Regions from separate parts of the Paenibacillus sp. FSL H7-0918 genome, predicted to be linked through region 1. Evidence: a T-box and tRNA genes for the amino acid it is inferred to sense, from the RefSeq annotation. Region 1 holds a T-box; the other holds one or more tRNA genes.

What was found. The T-box of region 1 lies ahead of MHI15_RS08185 (arginine--tRNA ligase). A T-box ahead of a tRNA ligase gene usually reads a tRNA of that ligase, here a tRNA-Arg.
Region 2: it has a tRNA-Arg gene. The T-box ahead of MHI15_RS08185 (arginine--tRNA ligase) is inferred to sense a tRNA for this amino acid. The anticodon was not compared.

Annotation. Positions count from the first base shown of each region.
Region 1 covers NZ_JBBOWJ010000001.1:1,784,329-1,792,647, reverse strand. Annotated here, with positions in the region: gene MHI15_RS08190 (GH36-type glycosyl hydrolase domain-containing protein) at 1-1,656, shown strand, start outside; gene MHI15_RS08185 (arginine--tRNA ligase) at 1,715-3,580, opposite strand; T-box leader at 3,621-3,839, opposite strand; gene MHI15_RS08180 (hypothetical protein) at 4,089-4,448, shown strand; gene MHI15_RS08175 (beta strand repeat-containing protein) at 4,494-7,181, shown strand; gene MHI15_RS08170 (exosporium glycoprotein BclB-related protein) at 7,612-8,319, shown strand, end outside.
Region 2 covers NZ_JBBOWJ010000001.1:1,678,728-1,687,046, forward strand. Annotated here, with positions in the region: gene MHI15_RS07685 (AraC family transcriptional regulator) at 1-1,441, opposite strand, end outside; tRNA gene MHI15_RS07690 (tRNA-Leu) at 1,779-1,860, opposite strand; tRNA gene MHI15_RS07695 (tRNA-Arg) at 1,880-1,956, opposite strand; tRNA gene MHI15_RS07700 (tRNA-Gly) at 1,967-2,041, opposite strand; tRNA gene MHI15_RS07705 (tRNA-Lys) at 2,078-2,150, opposite strand; tRNA gene MHI15_RS07710 (tRNA-Asp) at 2,165-2,242, opposite strand; tRNA gene MHI15_RS07715 (tRNA-Met) at 2,268-2,344, opposite strand; tRNA gene MHI15_RS07720 (tRNA-Val) at 2,434-2,509, opposite strand; tRNA gene MHI15_RS07725 (tRNA-Glu) at 2,599-2,673, opposite strand; gene MHI15_RS07730 (hypothetical protein) at 2,855-3,043, opposite strand; rRNA gene rrf (5S ribosomal RNA) at 3,292-3,408, opposite strand; rRNA gene MHI15_RS07740 (23S ribosomal RNA) at 3,555-6,481, opposite strand; rRNA gene MHI15_RS07745 (16S ribosomal RNA) at 6,714-8,271, opposite strand.

The DNA.
Region 1 (8,319 bases):
AGAAATCGTTCAGCTGAGGAAGAGATTTCTGCTTATCGCGCGTTTTATGCTGGTGTGATGAATGGCTTCCGCCTGACGCTTGGGGACGGAACAGAAGGTGAACTGTTTAAGGTTAACGCTCTGACTTGGTGGTACACACATAACATGCTGGTTCACTATTCGGTTCCACATGGTTTAGAGCAATATGGTGGCGCTGCTTGGGGAACCCGGGATGTATGTCAGGGACCTGTGGAATATTTCATGGCTACGCAAAAATACGAACAGGTTCGTGAAATTTTGCTGACGCTGTATAGTCATCAATATGAAGATGATGGCAACTGGCCACAGTGGTTCATGTTTGATAAATACACGAAGATACAACAAGAAGAAAGTCATGGAGATATTATTGTATGGCCGCTTAAGGTGCTTGGAGACTACTTGGCAGTAACTCAGGATTACAGCATCTTGGGAGCAACAGTACCGTATACCCGTAAGCACAGCTTTGACTTTACAGAAGAAAAGGCGACGTTGCTGGATCACGCACGGAAGGAAATTGCTTATATTAAGGATCATTTCCTGCATGACACACATCTGTCTTCTTACGGTGATGGAGACTGGGATGATACGCTCCAGCCTGCAAATCCACAGCTGAAGCAGTATATGGTCAGCAGTTGGACAGTGGCACTTACCTATCAGACACTTAATCAGTTCTCAGAGGTGCTTCGTTCAGTTGATCAAGCTGAGGCAGAGGAACTGAAGGCGATGGTGGAAGGAATCCGTAAGGATTTCCATACTCATATGCTTCAATCCGAAGTGATTCCTGGCTTCCTGTATATGGAGGACCCTGAGCAGATTAAGCTTATGGTGCACCCAAGTGACACAGAAACAGGTATTCAGTACCGTCTGCTGCCTATGACGCGCAGTATGATCAGTGAGCTGCTTACTCCGGAACAGGCCGAAGCACACTATGATGTCATTCAGGATAAACTATTCTGCCCTGACGGTGTGCGTCTGATGAATCGTCCAGCTCAATATGTTGGCGGGGTCAGCACTCATTTCAAACGTGCGGAGCAAGCGGCTAACTTTGGCCGGGAAATTGGACTTCAGTATGTGCATGCACATATCCGTTATGTAGAGGCTATGGCCAAGCTCGGTAAAACCGATCAGGTCTGGAAGGGTCTGGCAGCGATTAATCCGATCGGAATCCGCGATGTGGTGCCAAACGCTGAACTACGTCAAGCTAACTCCTATTTCAGTAGCTCGGATGGTAAATTTAACACCCGTTATGAGGCACAGGAGAATTTCGATAAACTGCGCAATGGTGACGTAGCTGTTAAAGGTGGCTGGAGAATCTATTCCAGCGGTCCTGGGATCTATATGAACCAGTTAATCTCGAATGCACTGGGGATCCGTACGGAAGGTGGAGACTTAATTGTTGACCCTATTCTGCCGGACTCGCTGGATGGAATGCACTTTAGTTTTGAATATGCAGGCACTAAGGTAGACTTTATCTATCACCTTACAGGTCGTGAGATTAGTCAAATTACTATCAACGGTACGGAAGTGCAAACAGAAGGTACACCTAACCGCTATCGTAGTGGTGGTGTTCGCATCAAACGTGCGGACTTTGATCGTCTCAGCACGGAAGCTGGAAATGTGATAGAGATTTATAAGTAACATATATATAGAAGGGCAATCTCCGCGTTAAGCGCGGAGATTGCCTTTTTTGTGTTTTTTACATTCGGCTCGGTGTCGGTAACCCAAGCACTTCGAGCACATCTCCCAAGATGTCTTTGAATCTTGAAGTGAGCCAGAGGCGGAATTCGATCGTAGCTGGATCGCCTTTTAGAATCGGACATGCAGAATAGAAGTTGTTGAACAGTGTAGCTAAGGTATGTGCGTAAGTGCAGAGCGTATTTGGCGTTAACTCTATACTTGCTGAATGTAATATCTCGGGCCAGAGGCTTAGCTGTCTTAGCAGCGCAAGCTCTGCTTTTTCCAATTCGGAAGGGAACTGAAGCTGTGCGGCAGCTGTAAGGATTGGGATCGTAGCTTTACTCAAAACGCTTGTCGCACGCGCAAAAGTATACATCAGATAAACTCCGGTATTGCCGGATATTTCGGTAGCCTGTTTGAAATCAAACACGATTTCCGTTCCTAAATTAAACCGCAGCAGATAGTAGCGAATCGCAGCAGTGGCAATCAATCGGCTGGAGAGGCCGTCTTTATCGGAACGTGAGTGCTCAATGTTCTGTTCCATAAGCTCCACCAGATCGCTTACCTTAATCCCGATTCCCTGACGTCCGGACATAGCATAAGAAGATTTGCCTTCTGAAATATCTATACCCAGCTCGGCCGCCGAAGCGGGACTAAGAGATACAACACCATAGCTCACATGATGGAGTTTGTCTGCTTGCTCGTTATAACCTAGTACCCCTAAGGCTTGCTTAACCATCTGTTGTGGATATTCCTGTCTGTAATCGATCACATTGATGACTCTGTCCGCCTGCCCATAAGATTCTTGGGTTCCAGTTAATCCAGTTGTCCATAAACCGGACGAGAATTCGCTATAGGAGAAATCTTTGGTCAAAAGACCAAATTTCCAGAGATGATAGGCAATATCTTTGGCTGTATACGTTAAAATCCCATTCGAACGCACCAGCACCTTATCGAGCTGATGCTCCTCTGAATCCGCTCCAATGTTAGCCTCTGTTCCTTGCTTCAGCACCCAGCAGCCTGCGAGTTTACCTTCAGTCTCTTGTACAAAAACGGCTGTCTGCTTCAGCAGCTCAGCTGCGGCTGCCCAAAATCCCTCTTTTAAAATACTGCTCTCCCATACCAGCAAATCATAATAAATTCCAAAATGTTTCATTTCCTCTACATGCTCTCTAACGATGCGTTCAGCTACAAGGTTGCCCAGCCAGGCTTCGTTACCGCCCCCTTGTTCAAGGGAGTGCAGTATATCTGTGCGCTTATGTGTCATCTCAGGGTTCAGCGCATATTCTTTGTTCACTTTGGCATAAAGATCCCAGCAAAAATCACCGAAACGTTGGTGTTCCCCTTCTAAAGATATATTTAATAATCCAACAACTGTATCCGCCAGCTGATTGCCGAGATCATCAATGTAGTTATGGACCTCTACGTTATACCCAGTTCTTTTCATAATTCTGACTAGAGTATCGCCGATACAGGCGTTTCTTAGATGACCTACGTGAGCGGCTTTGTTGGGGTTGATAGAAGTGTGCTCGATGATGACTTTTTCCCCAGTGCTGGCAGGCAGTTCAAAGGAATGTTCAGCCCAGCTTTGCCAATTCATATACAAATTGATAAATCCGGGAGCAGCGACTTCAACTTTTTGTAAAAGACCGGCGAAGCGCCCTTGGAATTGAAGCTCTGCTTTCACTAATTCTGCTATGACCATTGGGGATTTACGTAGAGTTTTGGCTAGCTGCATAGCGATATTGCATGAATAATCACCATGTTCTAGATTTGCTGGCTGTTCGATCAGAATGGCAATGTCCTCTGGATAGTCAGCTCCTAAGGTATTGAATACACGTTGTACACTGTGCTCGATTCCGTCTTTGATGATTTGATTTAACATGGTATACCCTCCTTTGAAAATACAAAAAAGCCCTCGTCTCAAAAGAGACGAGGGCTTTAGCGCTCGCGGTACCACTCTCGTTGCTGAACAAGTTGTTCAGCCACCTTACGGGATAACGGCCTTCAGCCGGGACTTCCTACTAAGGTTCAGAAGTCCATCTCACGGGTGCGCTTCATTAAAGGGATCTGTACCGGCTTACACTCTCCCGGCTCGCTGAGGACTAGATCTCGTTAATTACTCTCCCGCTCATCGATGCTTAATTAATTTTTACCAGTATACCTAATATTTCATAAAAAGCAATAGTGGTTAGCTTCTTAACAATCTTGGTTGCTCTTTGTTGTTAGCTTATCAGATTAGTAGATTATAAATTTGGAAAAAGAAGGCTGTCTTGTTATAGGACCAGCTGTTCCTTTGCACAACAGTCCACACGCTAACTCAAGCCAAGGAATATTACTATACGGAGCCACTAATCTTTCAATTTGTAGTGGAAGGGAGGAGTGAATAAAACATGGCTATCTTTTCTACTGGACCTATAGATAACAGCCCAATCCTAGGGGTCAGACCGTCGCAACTGGTAACCGTAAAAGTAGTTAATCGGGATTCTCTTAATCCTTATAATCTAGTTATTCAAGGTTTCCTTCTTAACGGATCAAGAACGATGTATGTGAATGAAACAGTAAATCTAGCACCTAATCAAGTTTTAACTAAGAACTATTTTGCCGACTTGGACGCATTTGAATTTATGTTTACAACAGTAGAAGCAGTTGAAGCAGAGGTTGGGATTTCAGTCTGGGGAAAACAGAACTCGGGGGCATTGGTAGATCCTCATCGCATAGTTGCGTGGGAGAAGCAGGCAGTATTAATTTAATAATTATTTTTGTGACACAGTTAACGTTAAAGGAGTGATGAGAAATTGAGTTATTTATCTACCGGACCGATAGACAATAGTATGGTAGGGGGTGTAAGACCTACTCAGCATGTTACTGTCAAAATTGATAACCGAAGTGACATTGATTCATCAATGGCTCTTGTTCAAGGATACTATATGGATGGGACAAGAACTTTATATGTCAGCGAGCTGATAAATGTAGCACCTAATGAAGTTATAACACGTGATTATTATGCCGATTTTGATGCGTTTGAATTTATTTTTACAACTACAAGTCTGGTAGATGATCCGATTCAAATCTCAGTATGGGGAAAAAATAGCGTTGGCCAGATTGTGACTGCCCATCGACTTGTACATGCAGAATTGCTTGGTGTAACGCAAGGGATAACTGGTGCGACCGGTGCGACTGGTGCAACGGGAGCGACCGGAGCCGATGGAGCAACGGGTGCTACCGGAGCAGGAGAGACTGGAGCGACAGGTGCAACAGGGGCAGATGGAGTGACTGGGGCGACTGGTGCAACGGGAGCAGACGGAGCAACTGGAGCGACCGGAGCAGGAGAGACTGGGGCAACAGGTGCAGATGGAGTAACTGGTGCAACCGGGGCGACGGGAGCGGATGGAGCAACGGGTGCAACAGGAGCGACCGGAGCAGGAGAGACTGGGGCAACAGGTGCCGATGGAGCTACAGGTGCAACTGGTGCAACCGGAGCGGATGGAGTAACGGGTGCTACCGGAGCAGGAGAGACTGGGGCGACAGGTGCAACAGGGGCAGATGGTGCGACTGGTGCAACGGGAGCTGACGGAGCAACGGGTGCAACAGGAGCGACCGGAGCAGGAGAGACTGGGGCAACAGGAGCAGATGGAGTAACTGGTGCGACTGGTGCAACGGGAGCAGACGGAGCAACGGGTGCAACAGGAGCGACCGGAGCAGGAGAGACTGGGGCAACAGGAGCAGATGGAGCTACAGGTGCAACAGGAGCAACGGGAGCAGACGGAGCAACGGGAGCGACTGGAGCAGGAGAGACAGGGGCAACAGGAGCAGACGGAGTAACTGGGGCGACTGGAGCAACGGGGGCCGATGGAGCAACGGGTGCCACAGGAGCGACCGGAGCAGGAGAGACAGGGGCAACAGGAGCAGATGGAGTGACTGGTGCGACTGGTGCAACGGGAGCAACTGGAGCGGATGGAGCAACGGGTGCTACCGGAGCAGGAGAGACTGGGGCAACAGGAGCAGATGGAGCTACAGGTGCAACTGGAGCAACGGGAGCAGACGGAGCAACGGGTGCTACAGGAGCGACCGGAGCAGGAGAGACAGGGGCGACAGGAGCAGATGGAGCTACAGGTGCAACAGGAGCAACGGGAGCCGATGGAGCAACGGGAGCGACCGGAGCAGGAGAGACTGGAGCTACGGGTGCAACGGGAGCAACGGGAGCAGACGGAGCAACTGGAGCAACGGGTGCTACCGGAGCAGGAGAGACTGGAGCTACAGGAGCAGACGGAGTAACTGGTGCGACCGGAGCCGATGGAGTGACTGGTGCAACTGGAGCAACGGGAGCCGATGGAGCAACGGGTGCCACAGGAGCGACCGGAGCCGATGGAGTGACTGGTGCGACTGGTGCGACAGGAGTAGCTGGAGCAACCGGAGCAACGGGAGTAGCTGGAGCAACCGGAGCAACGGGTGAAGCTGGAGCAACAGGAGCAACAGGAGTAGCTGGTGTAACCGGAGCAACGGGTGAAACAGGAGTGACCGGAGCAACCGGAGCAACGGGTGAAACAGGAGTAACCGGAGCGACTGGAGTAGCAGGAGCAACAGGAGCAACAGGAGTAGCTGGTGTAACTGGAGCAACGGGTGAAACAGGAGTAACCGGAGCAACAGGAGTAGCTGGTGTAACCGGAGCAACGGGTGAAGCTGGAGTGACCGGAGCGACTGGAGTAGCAGGAGCAACTGGAGCAACAGGAGTAGCTGGTGTAACCGGAGCAACAGGAGTAGCTGGTGTAACCGGAGCAACGGGTGAAACAGGAGTAACCGGAGCAACTGGAGCAACAGGAGTAGCTGGGGCAACCGGAGCAACGGGTGAAGCTGGAGCGACTGGAGCAACGGGAGTAGCAGGAGCAACGGGAGCAACAGGAGTAGCTGGAGTAACAGGAGCGACTGGAATAGCTGGTGTAACCGGAGCTACCGGAGCTACCGGAGCTACCGGAGTAACTGGAGCAACAGGTCCGAATATTCAACAAGAAGGGTTTTCTGCTTTCAAACCCTCATTGGCAATTTCCACATCTACACAATTAACTGGCTGGACTGTGACAACACCTTTTTATGATAGCCCGTCTTTCGACGAAGTTGGTGGAAATTATACCATTCCGACAACTGGTAGATATTCGATTGAAGCGACTATCAATTATTCCACAACTGCCTCACTTTCTATCAGTCTTGGTGCTGGAGTTAATCCGGCTTTCGTAGTTCAGAGAACTTCTCCTACTGCAACAAATCTGGTAAGTGGGTTGTTCCCAGTACTTGATGTGAATGTAGCGCTTATATTAGATTTGAGAGCAATTTTGGGAAGTGGTACTGTGACGCTAGCTGGAGAATTTGCATTAACCGCAGGTGATGTGATTGGCTTGTTCTATGTGGCAAATGGTTTGACGGTTCCTTTGAATTTGGGTGGAGCGAACTCAGCAGGTATCGTCTGGTCTGTTCATGAATTAACTTAAGCTTATTTATCTTCAAGTTCAGTGTTTATAACAGGGGTAATTCGGTAGCCGTTAGTGTGGCTCTCGGGTTACCCTCTGTTTTGTTGGCATATGTTATAAGTCGACTGGAACGTTGCTTATTAGATTCTTATTCTATTAAACCATTACAGATTTTTAGCTTATTTTAATAAATCAAATATGTGTAATAGTAGTTTTTAAATGGATGTCCACACCTTAATTCAAAATAAGAATAATACTATAAAGAGCCAAAAAATAGGAACTAATTTTCTAGGCTCATAGATTATCAACTTAGAGTAGGTAGGAGGAATGATTATAGATAAAACCACGTTTTTTACAAAGCTATTGAGGAGAATCTTGTTCGGTTGATTTGATTTTCGCAATTCAAATAATAAGCGTATTTTAAAATTCATAAAAAATGAGGTGTTGAAAATTGAGTCAACTATCTACTGGTCCTATAGAAAATAATCTGGTAGGCGGTGTAAGACCTACTCAGCTTGTTACTCTTAAAATTGTCAATCAGAGTGATGATACTCCGTCAACGGTTCAAGTCGAAGGCTATTATATGAATGGGACAAGAACTTTATATGTAAGTGAACAGGTTAATTTAGCTCCTAATCAAGTGGTTAATAGGGATTATTATGCAAACTTTGATTCATTTGAATTTCTATTCACAACACCTATTACGATTGATGATCCCATTCAAATTTCAGTTTGGGGGAAGAGTAGCACAGGTCAATTAGTGACTGCTCATCGCCTTGTCTACTCTGAATTATATGGAGAAAATATAGGAATTACAGGTGCTACTGGAGCTACAGGAAGCGTTGGTGCAACGGGAGCGACAGGTGCTGGCGTAACCGGAGCCACAGGTGCTGGAGCCACGGGAGCGACAGGAAGTGCAGGGGCAACGGGGGCGACAGGAAGTACTGGCGAAACCGGAGCCACAGGTGCTGGAGCTACTGGAGCGACAGGAAGCGTCGGAGCAACGGGAGCAACAGGAAGCACTGGAGCAACGGGAGCGACAGGTGCTGGCGTAACCGGAGCAACAGGAACTGCTGGAGCAACGGGAGCAACAGGAAGCACTGGAGCAACGGGAGCGACAGGTGCTGGCGTAACCGGAGCAACAGGAACTGCTGGAGCA
Region 2 (8,319 bases), 110 kb from region 1:
GTGCAATATCCTTAAGGATTTCGTAAGTTTCTTCAGAAGCAGCTATGATCAAGTCCGGCTTTACTGCCATAATAGCCTCTGGATTAGGCTCATACCATGAACCTAGATCTTCAATCCCCCCCAGCTCTTCTGCAAAGGCCGCTCCTTCAAAGACACTCGAAGTCCCTACTGGCTTAATGCCGAGGGCCACAAGATCCCCTTGAAGGTATAACACGACAACCCTCTTTGGATTAGCTGGAACAACAATGTCTCCCTTTATTGTAGAGATAGTTCTTGTCTGAGCCTCCTTATTGGCATTGTCAATTGCAGTTGAATTATTTGCTGGTGATGATGTAACTTCAGAAGCTTTGGATCCATTAGAATTTGTGGCATTAGAACCAACACTTGCAGATCCACATGCACTTAATAGCAAGGTAAAGCTAAGCAACATCGCTACAATAAAACTTGACGTCTTTGTTAATCTCATAGGTGAAGACCCTCCGGTTATTTCATTTTGATAATAGTAATGATAATGATTATCATACTCAATAACATTATATCGGGAGGATATGTGCTCGCCAATGGAGAATTTGGCGGTGGTAAATGGACGATTGTCCGATGAGCTCACCTGCCTGCTTTCCTTGCGGAACCGGATGGGAGATTGACCATTGTATTTACTGAACATGCGACTGAAGTAATATACATCGTTATATCCAACTTCTTCTGCAATATCGCGAAGTGGAGCATCGGTACATCGTAATAGCTCTTCTGCATGTTTAAGCCGGAACCGTATCAAATATTCAATCAAGCTAAACCCTGTCTCCCCTTTAAAGCGGGTTGATAAATGACGAGGGCTGTAATTAAATTGCTCCGCTATAGATTCTAGTGATAAATTATGACGATAATGCTCCTCAATATAACGGACAACCTGCCCAATGACATCCGGTTGCCTGAGGTTAATTCCATCCTTTGTAAACTGCTTTAATAATTCATGTATAAACTGATAGAACAAGCCTTTAACTTGAATTCTTTCCAATTGGCTTCCTTGTGCCCAAAGTTGTTCCATTGCCATTAGTTGATAGTGCAGTGGTAATGGCTCCAAAGACTCGAAGCTATACTGCATCCGAAATGGATTGCTGCGTTCTAAAAGTCTTGCTAAATCCTTTCTTCCTGGCAAGGAGGCTCTATAGAATAATAAATAGTATTCAAACAACTTCCCTGTCTCTATACTTAGTCTCATGCCCTTGCCACCATGCACAATAAAGTGACGGTCTGCGTCGTAATCTATGCCGTTGAGATTCAAGCTGGCCGTACCCCGCACACAGTAGATAAATCCACATGCTGGTAATACATAGCCTTGCAGCTTGTCCCCAGGCTTCATCACAGCATGTCGAATATCAAGTACTTTAACAGCGGCATAATTCCATGCGAAAATATGATCTTCCAGCTTCATCTTTGCCATACACTCCGATCTGCTCCACAATCTATTTGAATTAATTATATTTCACAATAAATGATAATGATTATCAATTAGTATTAGGTAGTTCCTCTATTTTGTCAATCGCTGTTTAGTATCATGATTGCTTATAGCTTTCGAAGTGGAGCTTCCTCAGGAATGCCTCTATCTCATTCACATATCCTCTTACATTAATCTTTCTGGGTACAACTAAGTCCAATTTCTTATTCATACTTGAAGGATGTATCAAAAGTTTTCCGGCACAGGCATGAACGGAATTGTAAAAAAACAAACAAAAAAGTTCATCAGATATAGTATCTAATGAACTTTGAGTTGATTTAGTTGGTACCGGTGAGAGGACTCGAACCTCCACGGTTTCCCTCTCGATTTTGAGTCGAGCGCGTCTGCCATTCCGCCACACCGGCAAAGTATTAAGTTAAAATATGGCGCGCCCTGAGAGATTCGAACTCCCGGCCTTTTGATTCGTAGTCAAACGCTCTATCCAGCTGAGCTAAGGGCGCAAAATTTATATGGAGCGGACGACGGGAATCGAACCCGCGACCCTCGCCTTGGCAAGGCGATGCTCTACCGCTGAGCCACGTCCGCACACGGTATGTATTGATGTCCGACTCACTAAAGAAGTGAGCCATGAAGGACTCGAACCTTCGACACCCTGATTAAAAGTCAGGTGCTCTACCAACTGAGCTAATGGCTCATAAAGCAAGAAAATGGCGGAACCGACGGGATTCGAACCCGCGGTCTCCTGCGTGACAGGCAGGCATGTTAGGCCAACTACACCACGGTTCCAGAAGAATAATTGCTTAATGAAAATTGGTTGCGGGGGCAGGATTTGAACCTGCGACCTTCGGGTTATGAGCCCGACGAGCTACCGGGCTGCTCCACCCCGCGTCAGTAAAAAAGTATTAATTCCCTTGGATTCCTCGGAAAGTATCCGGAATCCTTAGTGAAGCATTAACTTCACTTTTGGGGATGTGTTATGGTGGAGGCTGAGGGGATCGAACCCCCGACCCTCTGCTTGTAAGGCAGATGCTCTCCCAGCTGAGCTAAGCCTCCATGTAAAGAAGCAACTTAATTATCATAACATAATCAAATCTGTAATGCAACCATTTTTTCTAGAAGTCTGATGCTGTTTCAAGAAGAAGTGGTGACCCGTATGGGATTCGAACCCATGTTACCTCCGTGAAAGGGAGGTGTCTTAACCCCTTGACCAACGGGCCGTTTTAAAAACAAATTGTTTTGACAACAAAAAAGATTATATCATGTATTATTAAGTATAGCAATACCTAAACTAATTATTTTTCTTTTTACTCTTCCCTAGGTAATAGATTGATATGAAGCTTTTGAGATATTATCTCAACGATTTCACCTATAGTTCTATCATTCGTGTCTAAATGCTGCTTAAATACCTCGTGACAAGCCCTCTGATGCACCTGTCGATCTGCTGAGCAGCCCAAGGGTCTTTTCCTTCACTCTAACGCTTAATCTCTTAAGCAAGGTCTCTCGGCAGGCACACAAACTAAAAAGATAAAGCTCTATACCTCCATCAATGAACTTGCCGATGATTTCACTGCAATAATCTAGATTCATTATGGTCATAGGCACGATAATTATTCCATTATATTCGCTAGCTATGTTTTTCTTCTATACATTTCATATGCGGTTTGTGTCTTCCCTGAACCAAAAGCACCATTGATCCATATAATCATGATCATTTGCCTCCATGAACTAATTTTCATTCAAAATCCACTTCACAGTGATTGCCTATCCTTATAATAAGCTGCTAAATATCGTACAACAAAAAAACCACTGTCGATTACTCAACAGTGGTCTTGCGTGCTTGGCAACGTCCTACTCTCCCAGGACCCTTCGGTCCAAGTACCATCGGCGCTGGAGGGCTTAACGGTCGTGTTCGGGATGGGTACGCGTGGAACCCCTCCGCTATCGCCACCAAACGGGCATTTGCGGTACAAATGCATTATTCAGGTCTCAGCATCGCCAAATGCTGAAAACAAATTCATCATCATACAGTCACTTGGACTATATAAATCTGAGCTTGATGCCTGAAAACTGAATCCGAAACAAATCTGCATTCTACGTATAGGATAAGCCCTCGACCGATTAGTATTGGTCAGCTCCATGCATTACTGCACTTCCACCTCCAACCTATCTACCTCGTCGTCTTCAAGGGGTCTTACTAATTGGGAAATCTCATCTTGAGGGGGGCTTCACGCTTAGATGCTTTCAGCGCTTATCCCGTCCGTACGTAGCTACCCAGCCATGCTCCTGGCGGAACAACTGGTGCACCAGCGGTACGTCCATCCCGGTCCTCTCGTACTAAGGACAGCTCCTCTCAAATTTCCTGCGCCCACGACAGATAGGGACCGAACTGTCTCACGACGTTCTGAACCCAGCTCGCGTACCGCTTTAATGGGCGAACAGCCCAACCCTTGGGACCTACTTCAGCCCCAGGATGCGATGAGCCGACATCGAGGTGCCAAACCTCCCCGTCGATGTGGACTCTTGGGGGAGATAAGCCTGTTATCCCCAGGGTAGCTTTTATCCGTTGAGCGATGGCCCTTCCATGCGGTACCACCGGATCACTAAGTCCGACTTTCGTCCCTGCTCGACTTGTAGGTCTCGCAGTCAAGCTCCCTTATGCCTTTGCACTCTGCGAATGATTTCCAACCATTCTGAGGGAACCTTGGAACGCCTCCGTTACTCTTTAGGAGGCGACCGCCCCAGTCAAACTGCCCGCCTGACACGGTCCCCGTACCCGGTAAGGGTACTAGGTTAGAACCTAGATACGATCAGGGTGGTATCCCAACGGCGCCTCCACCGAAGCTTGCGCTCCGATTTCTACGGCTCCCACCTATCCTGTACAGATCGTACCCAAATTCAATATCAAGCTGCAGTAAAGCTCCATGGGGTCTTTCCGTCTTGTCGCGGGTAACCTGCATCTTCACAGGTATTAAAATTTCACCGGATCTCTCGTTGAGACAGCGCCCAAGTCGTTACGCCATTCGTGCGGGTCAGAATTTACCTGACAAGGAATTTCGCTACCTTAGGACCGTTATAGTTACGGCCGCCGTTTACTGGGGCTTCGGTTCATAGCTTCGGGTTACCCCTAACCACTCCCCTTAACCTTCCAGCACCGGGCAGGCGTCAGCCCGTATACTTCGCCTTGCGGCTTCGCACAGACCTGTGTTTTTGCTAAACAGTCGCTTGGGCCTTTTCACTGCGGCCCCCTCGTGCTATTCACACTACCGGGGCACCCCTTCTCCCGAAGTTACGGGGTCATTTTGCCGAGTTCCTTAACGAGAGTTCTTCCGCGCGCCTTAGAATTCTCTTCTCGCCTACCTGTGTCGGTTTGCGGTACGGGCACCTTCTCCTGGCTAGAGGCTTTTCTTGGCAGTGTGAGATCATGACCTTCGCTACTACAATTTTCGCTCCCCATCACAGCCCAGCCTTAATGATGTGCGGATTTGCCTACACATCAGCCTCACTGCTTAGACGGACATCCATCAGTCCGCGTCACTACCCTCCTGCGTCACCCCATCGCTCATAGCGGATTACGGTGGTACAGTAATTTCAAACTGTTGTCCTTCGACTACGCCTTTCGGCCTCGCCTTAGGTCCCGACTTACCCTGAGCGGACGAGCCTTCCTCAGGAAACCTTGGGCTTTCGGCGGATCAGATTCTCACTGATCTTTTCGTTACTCATACCGGCATTCTCACTTGTGTAGTGTCCAGCGCTCTTTTCAGTACACCTTCAACCCCTACACAACGCTCCCCTACCCCAGATACATACGTATCTAGCCATAGCTTCGGTGGTGTGTTTAGCCCCGTTACATTTTCGGCGCAGAGTCACTCGACCAGTGAGCTATTACGCACTCTTTCAATGGTGGCTGCTTCTAAGCCAACATCCTGGTTGTCTGTGCAACTCCACATCCTTTCCCACTTAACACACACTTGGGGACCTTAGCTGATGGTCTGGGCTGTTTCCCTTTTGACAATGGATCTTAGCACTCACTGTCTGACTCCCGGCAATAAGTATATGGCATTCGGAGTTTGACTGAGCTTGGTAATCCTTGCGGACCCCGCACCCAATCAGTGCTCTACCTCCACTACTCTTATACCGAGGCTAGCCCTAAAGCTATTTCGGGGAGAACCAGCTATCTCCGAGTTCGATTGGAATTTCTCCGCTACCCCCACCTCATCCCCGCACTTTTCAACGTACGTGGGTTCGGGCCTCCAGTGCGTGTTACCGCACCTTCACCCTGGACAGGGGTAGATCACACGGTTTCGGGTCTACGTCCACATACTAATTCGCCCTATTCAGACTCGCTTTCGCTGCGGCTCCACCTTCTCGGCTTAACCTTGCATGTTAAACGTAACTCGCCGGTTCATTCTACAAAAGGCACGCCATCACCCATTAATAGGGCTCTGACTTTTTGTAAGCACACGGTTTCAGGTTCTATTTCACTCCCCTTCCGGGGTGCTTTTCACCTTTCCCTCACGGTACTGTTTCACTATCGGTCGCCAGGTAGTATTTAGCCTTAGCAGATGGTCCTGCTGGATTCATACGGGGTTTCACGTGCCCCGCACTACTCGGGATCCGTCTCGGAGAGAACACAGTTTAGGTTACAGGGCTTTTACCTCTATCGCGGGCCTTTCCAGACCTCTTCACCTACCATATTCCTTTGTAACTCCATGTGAGACGTCCCACAACCCCTAAGAGCAAGCTCTTAGGTTTAGGCTGTTCCGCGTTCGCTCGCCGCTACTGACGGAATCACTATTGTTTTCTCTTCCTCAGGGTACTTAGATGTTTCAGTTCCCCTGGTCTGCCTCTACATTTCCTATGTATTCAGAAATGAGTAACTGCGAATTACCACAGCTGGGTTTCCCCATTCGGACACCCCCGGATCAAAGCTTGCTTACAGCTCCCCGAGGCAGTTTCGTTGTTCGCCACGTCCTTCGTCGGCTCCTGGCGCCTAGGCATCCTCCGTGTGCTCTTATTAGCTTAACCTTGATTCTTCCGAAGAAAAATCTCACTAATAACATTTACTTGTTTGCACAAGTTGCTAAAAGATGTTCTAAAACGCAAATTCGTTTCGGTATCCAGTTTTCAAGGATCAAGTCTTACTTGAGAGCTTAAACTCTCAAAACTGAGCAACGAGTGAGTAACAGGCCTAAACCTGAGTTTTGGAAGTTAAACTTCCGATTTGAATGTCCTCATTGCAGAGAACGATTCTCCATAGAAAGGAGGTGATCCAGCCGCACCTTCCGATACGGCTACCTTGTTACGACTTCACCCCAATCATCTACCCCACCTTCGGCGGCTGGCTCCCTTGCGGGTTACCCCACCGACTTCGGGTGTTGTAAACTCTCGTGGTGTGACGGGCGGTGTGTACAAGACCCGGGAACGTATTCACCGCGGCATGCTGATCCGCGATTACTAGCAATTCCGACTTCATGCAGGCGAGTTGCAGCCTGCAATCCGAACTGAGACCGGCTTTGATGGGATTGGCTCCACCTCGCGGCTTCGCTTCCCGTTGTACCGGCCATTGTAGTACGTGTGTAGCCCAGGTCATAAGGGGCATGATGATTTGACGTCATCCCCACCTTCCTCCGGTTTGTCACCGGCAGTCACTCTAGAGTGCCCAGCATTACCTGCTGGCAACTAAAGTTAAGGGTTGCGCTCGTTGCGGGACTTAACCCAACATCTCACGACACGAGCTGACGACAACCATGCACCACCTGTCTCCTCTGTCCCGAAGGCCGCTGCTATCTCTAGCAGATTCAGAGGGATGTCAAGACCTGGTAAGGTTCTTCGCGTTGCTTCGAATTAAACCACATACTCCACTGCTTGTGCGGGTCCCCGTCAATTCCTTTGAGTTTCAGTCTTGCGACCGTACTCCCCAGGCGGAGTGCTTACTGTGTTAACTTCGGCACCAAGGGTATCGAAACCCCTAACACCTAGCACTCATCGTTTACGGCGTGGACTACCAGGGTATCTAATCCTGTTTGCTCCCCACGCTTTCGCGCCTCAGCGTCAGTTACAGCCCAGAAAGTCGCCTTCGCCACTGGTGTTCCTCCACATATCTACGCATTTCACCGCTACACGTGGAATTCCACTTTCCTCTTCTGTACTCAAGCCACCCAGTTTCCAGTGCGACCTCAGGTTGAGCCCAAGGTTTAAACACCAGACTTAAATAGCCGCCTGCGCGCGCTTTACGCCCAATAATTCCGGACAACGCTTGCCCCCTACGTATTACCGCGGCTGCTGGCACGTAGTTAGCCGGGGCTTTCTTCTCAGGTACCGTCACTCCGGTAGCAGTTACTCTACCGGACGTTCTTCCCTGGCAACAGAGCTTTACGATCCGAAAACCTTCATCACTCACGCGGCGTTGCTCCGTCAGGCTTTCGCCCATTGCGGAAGATTCCCTACTGCTGCCTCCCGTAGGAGTCTGGGCCGTGTCTCAGTCCCAGTGTGGCCGTTCACCCTCTCAGGTCGGCTACGCATCGTCGCCTTGGTGGGCCGTTACCCCACCAACTAGCTAATGCGCCGCAGGCCCATCCCTCAGTGACAGATTGCTCCGTCTTTCATTCTTCTCTCAGGAGAAAAAAGAAATTATCCGGTATTAGCTACCGTTTCCGGTAGTTATCCCAGTCTGAAGGGCAGGTTGCCTACGTGTTACTCACCCGTCCGCCGCTAAGTTATTTTGAAAGCAAGCTTTCAAAATAACTCCGCTCGACTTGCATGTATTAGGCACGCCGCCAGCGTTCGTCCTGAGCCAGGATCAAACTCTCCAATTAGTATTGAAAAGAGCGATATGCTCATTTTGAAACATCTGACGAGAAAAT